2 regions of the Jejuibacter calystegiae genome follow, and region 2 is predicted to be linked to the other one. Evidence: predicted binding sites of a transcription regulator. Region 2 holds the regulator's gene; the other holds the start of a gene.
What was found. Region 2 encodes CRP, which controls carbon source genes, mostly activating them, when cyclic AMP is high. Its sites were predicted from a motif close to ATGTGANNNNNNTCACAT; they were not measured.
Positions count from the first base shown of each region.

Region 1: a site for CRP is predicted at 1,717-1,734, ahead of pth (aminoacyl-tRNA hydrolase). Genes of this name have one in related genera too.

Region 1 covers NZ_CP040428.1:4,182,655-4,186,135, forward strand. The annotation lists gene dauA (C4-dicarboxylic acid transporter DauA) at 1-1,287, shown strand, start outside; gene ychH (stress-induced protein YchH) at 1,349-1,633, opposite strand; gene pth (aminoacyl-tRNA hydrolase) at 1,908-2,492, shown strand; gene ychF (redox-regulated ATPase YchF) at 2,630-3,481, shown strand, end outside.
Region 2 covers NZ_CP040428.1:739,188-742,668, reverse strand. The annotation lists gene FEM41_RS03525 (YccS/YhfK family putative transporter) at 1-1,660, opposite strand, end outside; gene crp (cAMP-activated global transcriptional regulator CRP) at 1,733-2,365, opposite strand; gene FEM41_RS03515 (OsmC family protein) at 2,671-3,075, shown strand; gene FEM41_RS03510 (phosphoribulokinase) at 3,120-3,481, opposite strand, start outside.

The DNA of each region.
Region 1 (3,481 bases), 1.7 Mb from region 2:
TATATCCCTCTACCCGTCACCCTGGGCTTTACTTCCGGGATCGCCATTACCATCGCCACCATGCAGATTAAGGATTTTCTTGGGCTGACGCTGAACCACACGCCGGAGCACTACACCGACAAAGTGGCGGCCCTGGCGATAGCATTACCCACGCTAAATTTGGGAGATACCGTCACAGGCTGCGTTACGCTGGCGGTACTGGTGCTGTGGCCGCGGCTGGGCCTGCGCCTGCCGGGCCACCTACCCGCACTGCTGGCAGGCTGCGCGGTCATGGGAATCGTGATGCTGGCAGGCGGGGAAGTGGCTACCATCGGTACTCGCTTTCACTATCTGCTGGCCGATGGCAGCCAGGGGAATGGCATTCCGCCGCTGCTGCCGCAGCTAATGCTGCCATGGTCGCTGCCGGGCGATACTTTTACCCTGAATCTGGATTCGCTACAGGCCCTGTTACCGGCAGCCTTTTCGATGGCGCTACTGGGGGCCATTGAATCGCTGCTGTGCGCGGTGGTGCTGGACGGCATGACCGGCACCCGCCATAACGCCAACGGCGAGCTGCTGGGCCAGGGGCTGGGCAATATTGTCGCGCCATTCTTCGGCGGCATTACCGCCACCGCCGCTATCGCCCGCTCCGCCGCTAACGTGCGCGCCGGGGCCAGCTCGCCGGTATCGGCCATTATCCATGCCCTGCTGGTGCTGCTGGCGCTGCTGGCTCTTGCTCCGCTGCTCTCCTGGCTGCCGCTTTCCGCCATGGCGGCGCTGCTGCTGATGGTGGCCTGGAATATGAGCGAGGCGCGTAAAGTGGTGGCGCTACTGCGTCAGGCGCCGAAGGACGACATCATCGTGATGCTGATTTGTATGTCACTGACGGTGCTGTTCGATATGGTCATCGCCATTAGCGTGGGGATCGTCATGGCATCGCTGCTGTTTATGCGGCGCATTGCGCGCATGACCCGGCTGGCGCCACTGCCGGTGACGACCCCGAACGACGTGCTGGCGCTGCGGGTGACCGGGCCGCTGTTTTTCGCCGCGGCGGAGGGGATCTTTAACGATCTGAGCCAGCGCCTTAACGGCCACCGGCTCCTGATACTGCAATGGGATGCAGTACCGCTGCTTGACGCGGGAGGGCTGGATGCCCTGCGCCGCTTTGTGGCGAAACTGCCTGAAGGCTGTGAACTGCGCATCTGTAATCTGGAATTCCAGCCGCTGCGGACTCTGGCCCGGGCCGGTATTCAGCCCATTCCCGGTCGCCTGGCCTTCTTCGCCGATCGCGACGAAGCGCTGGCCTGAATACGAGATAAAAAAAGCGCCGTATCAGACGGCGCCTTCTTCATGACCTGGCGAACGAGCATCAACCGTGACGATGCTGCCTGCCGCCGCTGCGACGGCAGCGTTTATCGTAGTGCCGTACCCACCAGTAGCGATCTGTTACCCGTTCACGACCGCTAATACGTGCCCCCGCCAGCCACAGAATTGCGCCAACAAAGATGCTGAATACCGCACCGTGGGCTAAAAATTCTGGTAAATTAAACTGTGGAAGCTGGTTAAGTACGGAATAGCCTACGCCGCCAATCATTACCACTAACCCCAACCCCATCAACATATTGCCGAGTAATGAAGCGTTTTTGCGTTTCATCTGTCACCTCCGGAACCTTGGGTCGCCAGGGAATATCCCCTTTCCTTGTAAGTCAAAGTATAGGCAATACCTCATTTCAATGTGTGCGGTATCGATCACAACTCAGAATATTTGACTAACAAAACTTTACAAATAACCTACTGAACATCTTCCTTTTTGAATGATTGGTATCAGTGATTATTATCATTCATAACCAAAGCGGCGCACGCCTTTTGTCATCGCGCCTTCGGCACAGTACACTAGCGCGCAGGTCAAAACCCTTTAGGACAGTGATGTGACGATTAAACTGATTGTCGGCCTCGCCAATCCGGGGGCGGAATATGCCGCCACCCGCCATAACGCCGGGGCCTGGTATGTGGATCTGCTGGCTGAGCGCCACGGCCAGCCGCTGAAAGAAGAGGCAAAATTCTTCGGTTATACCGCACGCATCAAGGTTAATGGCGAAGATGTGCGCCTGCTGGTCCCCACCACCTTTATGAACCTGAGCGGTAAAGCGGTGGCTGCACTGGCGGGTTTCTACCGAATTAATCCGGACGAAATTCTGGTGGCCCACGATGAGCTCGACCTGCCCCCGGGTGTGGCGAAATTTAAACTCGGCGGCGGTCACGGCGGCCATAACGGGCTTAAAGACATCATCAGCAAGCTGGGCAATAACCCCAACTTTCACCGTCTTCGCGTAGGAATCGGCCATCCGGGCGATAAAAACAAGGTTGTCGGTTTTGTGCTGGGTAAACCTCAGGCGGCCGAGCAGAAGCTGATTGACGAAGCCGTAGACGAAGCGGCGCGTTGCACCGAAGTGTGGTTTAAAGAGGGGCTGGCGAAGGCAACCAGCCGGCTGCATAGCTTTAAAGCGCAGTAGCCCCCTGTCCCGGCCACGGGCGGGATTTCTCCCCCCTGGGCGCCGGGTTTAGGTGTATAATAGCCATAGTCATTCGTTTTTCATCATCAGGCAACCTATAACCTGATGATTATCAAGCAATTAAGGTGATCTAAACCATGGGATTCAAATGCGGTATCGTCGGTCTGCCGAACGTGGGTAAATCCACTCTGTTCAACGCCCTGACCAAAGCAGGCATTGAAGCGGCGAACTTCCCGTTCTGTACTATCGAGCCGAACACTGGCGTGGTGCCGATGCCCGATCCGCGTCTGGACAAACTTGCCGAAATCGTAAAACCGCAGCGCGTGCTGCCAACCACCATGGAGTTCGTGGATATCGCGGGCCTGGTGAAAGGCGCATCCAAAGGCGAAGGTCTGGGCAACCAGTTCCTGATGAACATCCGTGAGACCGAAGCTATCGGCCACGTGGTGCGCTGCTTTGAGAACGACAATATCATTCACGTCGCGGGCAAAGTGAATCCGGCAGAAGACATTGAAGTGATCAACACCGAGCTGGCGCTGTCTGATCTGGACACCTGCGAGCGCGCCATCCACCGGGTACAAAAGAAGGCCAAAGGCGGCGACAAAGACGCTAAAGCCGAACTGGCGGTGCTGGAAAAGTGCCTGCCGCAGCTGGAGCAGGCCGGCATGCTGCGTAGTCTGGATCTAAGCAAAGAAGAGAAAGCGCTGATCCGTTACCTGAGCTTCCTGACCATGAAGCCCACCATGTATATCGCCAACGTTAACGAAGACGGCTTCGAAAATAACCCGTACCTGGACATGGTCCGCGAAATCGCCGCCGGTGAAGGTTCAGTGGTGGTCGCGGTCTGCGCCGCCGTAGAAGCCGATATCGCCGAGCTGGAAGACGACGAGCGCGACGAATTTATGCAGGAGCTGGGTCTGGAAGAGCCGGGCCTGAACCGCGTGATCCGCGCCGGTTATGAGCTGCTGAACCTGCAGACCTACTTCACC
Region 2 (3,481 bases):
CATTATGGGCCTGATTGACCCGCATTCGCTCCCAGGCCAGCGGGCCGGGCTGTGGATCGTCGCTCAGGATCTGGCGGATGGCCTGCTGGTCGCGCTCCAGCGCATCGTGGGCATTCTGTCGTAGCAGGCCGCTCTGCCACTGAGGCCACAGCCAGACCATGCCGCCAAAGGCGATCAGGCAACCGAGCAGCGTATCCACCAGTCGGGTCATAATAAACTGCTCACCGCTCAGCGAAAGCAGTTGCAGGCTGTAAACCGCAGTGATGGTAAATCCGACGGTCGCCAGCGCGTAATGTTTACGGATTATCAGGTAGCCAATCAGCGTTATCAGCAGCATTCCCGCCAGAATATAGCCCTGGGGTACGTTAAAGTGTAGCGCGCCCGCCGCAATTAACAGACCCGCGATAGTTCCCCCCGCCCGGTGCAGAATGCGTACCCGGGTGGCGCCATAGCCGTTCTGGGTGACAAACATGATGGTCATTAGTATCCACCAGGGTTTGGGCAGATTGAGCGCGGCGCCAAGCAGACTGGCGATGGCAAGCATGGTTCCAATGCGCGCTGCGCTACGCAGCGCCGAGGACTTCAGCGACAGATAGCTGCGCAGCGCCCGAAGCAGCGGAAGATGCTGTTGCCGGTCGGCCATCAGATCCCGAATATAGAGCGGGCGCTGGGTGCGCAGTAGTCGGGCGATACGGCTGAAGTGATAGTGGCAGAACTGCCCCACCGGGTTTTCCGGATGCTGGCGGGCAATCTTTTCCAGCGCGGAGATGGGTTTTTCCATGCTAAAGCGCCGGGGATAGCGGTGGTAGAGTATATCGTCGCTGACTACGCGCAGCCGGGCGGCCACGGTACGGGCCGCCCAGCGAATCACCGGTTCCGCGTGGCTCTGCTCTACCAGTTTCTGTACCTCTTCAGGCTGGTGAAGGCTGACGGAAATATGCTCCTGAAGATCCAGCGCCACCTGAAAGACGCGCAGCAGGCGCTTATAATCATTCTGGCGGCTGGTGGCAGATAGCATATGCAACTGCTGATAACAGAGGCTGATGAGATCCACCACCTTTTGCTGACGAATCAGCAGCGGCGGCAGCGCATTTTCCGGATCGGTATGCTGGGTCAGCAGGCTGTATTTGGCTTCGCAGTAGTCCGCCAGTTCGCGATAGAGCAGGCTCAGGGTCTCGCGTAGCGGCTGCTCACGCCACATCCAGAACCAGAACCAGTTAAAGGCGCCGTACCACAGGGTGCCGAGCGCATACAGCAGCATCGGCTGCCAGACCGGCATATTGCCGGCCAGCCCCAGAGTAAAGATCGCGGCGATAAGCGAAGCAGGCAACAGGCGGCCATGCAGGGCGCTGATTTCCGCCGTAACGCCCAGTAACAGCGCCATTCCGAAGAAGATGGCGGCCAGTGGCAGCTTTTCCATCAGCAGTAGCTGCACCATCAGGCTGCTAAAGGCGAACAGCGAGCCGCCGACGATCAGGCGTTTAAAGAAACGTTTATGGGGGGTATCCAGGCCCGCGATATTGCAACAGGCGGGAACCAGCGAGAAGAGCAGGCCCTGTTGCAGGCTACCGAATATTAGCCCGATAATCACCGGCAGCGACAGTACCAGGGTCTGACGCAGCGCGTAGTTAACTTCGGGGTGATAGATCAGTCGGCGCATTGGCACAGGGTAACGCGTCAGTGGCAAAGAGAAAAACGGCGCGTTGCCACAACACGCCGTTACAGACCGGGATTAACGGGTACCGAAGACGACGATGGTTTTCCCGTGTGCGGAGATCAGGTTTTGATCTTCCAGCATCTTCAGAATACGGCCAACGGTTTCGCGGGAACAGCCCACGATCTGCCCGATTTCCTGACGGGTGATTTTGATCTGCATTCCGTCCGGATGGGTCATTGCGTCCGGCTGTTTTGCCAGGTTCAGCAGAGTCTGTGCGATACGACCTGTCACATCCAGGAAGGCGAGATTGCCCACTTTCTCTGAGGTGACCTGCAGACGGCGGGCCATCTGCGAGGAAAGGCGCATCAGAATGTCCGGGTTTACCTGGATCAGCTGACGGAATTTCTTATAGGAGATTTCAGCGACTTCGCAGGCGGTTTTCGCCCGTACCCAGGCGCTACGCTCCTGGCCTTCTTCGAATAGCCCCAGTTCACCAATGAAATCCCCCTGATTCAGGTAAGAGAGGATCATCTCTTTCCCTTCCTCATCTTTGATAAGTACTGCGACAGAGCCCTTAACGATGTAATAGAGGGTTTCGGCTTTTTCACCCTGATGAATAAGTGTGCTCTTCGATGGATACTTATGAATGTGGCAATGAGACAAAAACCATTCGAGAGTCGGGTCTGTTTGCGGTTTGCCAAGCACCATGCGCGGTTATCCTCTGGTTATAAGCTGACGCCCGGAAGAATATGGGCCTCCGGGCGTATTGATCGTTTGTCCCCGCTCTTGGGGATCTGGCATGAGAAAAGCCTGTAAGCTACATAAATTTCACGTGAAATTTCATCCCGTACGCGCTTCGCCGCGCCGCGAGAGGGTATCCTCAGTGTTTTAGCATAGCTTTTTCCGGGTGTCTCCTATTGTCTCGTTTCAGCTTGACCCGGATCGCCTTCTGTTGCGACTTTCTTTGCGGCGGCTTACTCTGTGGGGAAGAATGGCTTGATGGGAGCGACAACATGCAGTCACGAGTAAAATGGGTTGAGGGCCTGACTTTCCTGGGTGAGTCCGCCTCCGGGCATCAGGTGCTGATGGACGGGAATTCCGGCGACAAGGCCCCCAGTCCGATGGAGATGGTGCTGATGGCGGTGGGAAGCTGTAGCGCCATCGATGTGGTCTCTATTCTGCAAAAGGGTCGCCACGGCGTGACCGACTGCGAGGTGAAGCTAACCTCGGAGCGTCGTGAAGAGGCGCCGCGCCTGTTCACTCATATCAATCTGCACTTTATCGTTACCGGCCAGGATCTGAAAGACAATGCGGTGTCGCGTGCGGTGGATTTGTCTGCCGAGAAATACTGCTCTGTGGCGCTGATGTTGGGTAAAGCGGTGAATATCACCCATTCATATGAGGTGGTGGAAGGCTGATGCTGGCTGGGGAGGGGAGACAGATTCCCCTCCCCAGCCAGGGATTAGGCTATCTTTTTACCTTCCATAATGCGCCGCACCAGCGGCGTCATAATCAGCTCCATCGCCAGTCCCATCTTGCCGCCCGGCACCACCAGCGTATTGATATGCGAGATAAACGAGCCCTGCAGCATCGCCAGCAGCCAGGGATAATCGACCTCCAGATCCCGGAAGTGGATCACCACAAAGCTTTCATCCAGCGACGGGATCTCTCTGGCGGCGAAGGGATTAGAGGTATCTACCGTCGGCACGCGCTGGAAGTTGATGTGGGTACGTGAGAACTGCGGGGTGATGTAGTTGATGTAGTCTTCCATCGAACGCACCACCGAATCCATCACGGCTTCACGGGAATGGCCGCGCTCGCTGG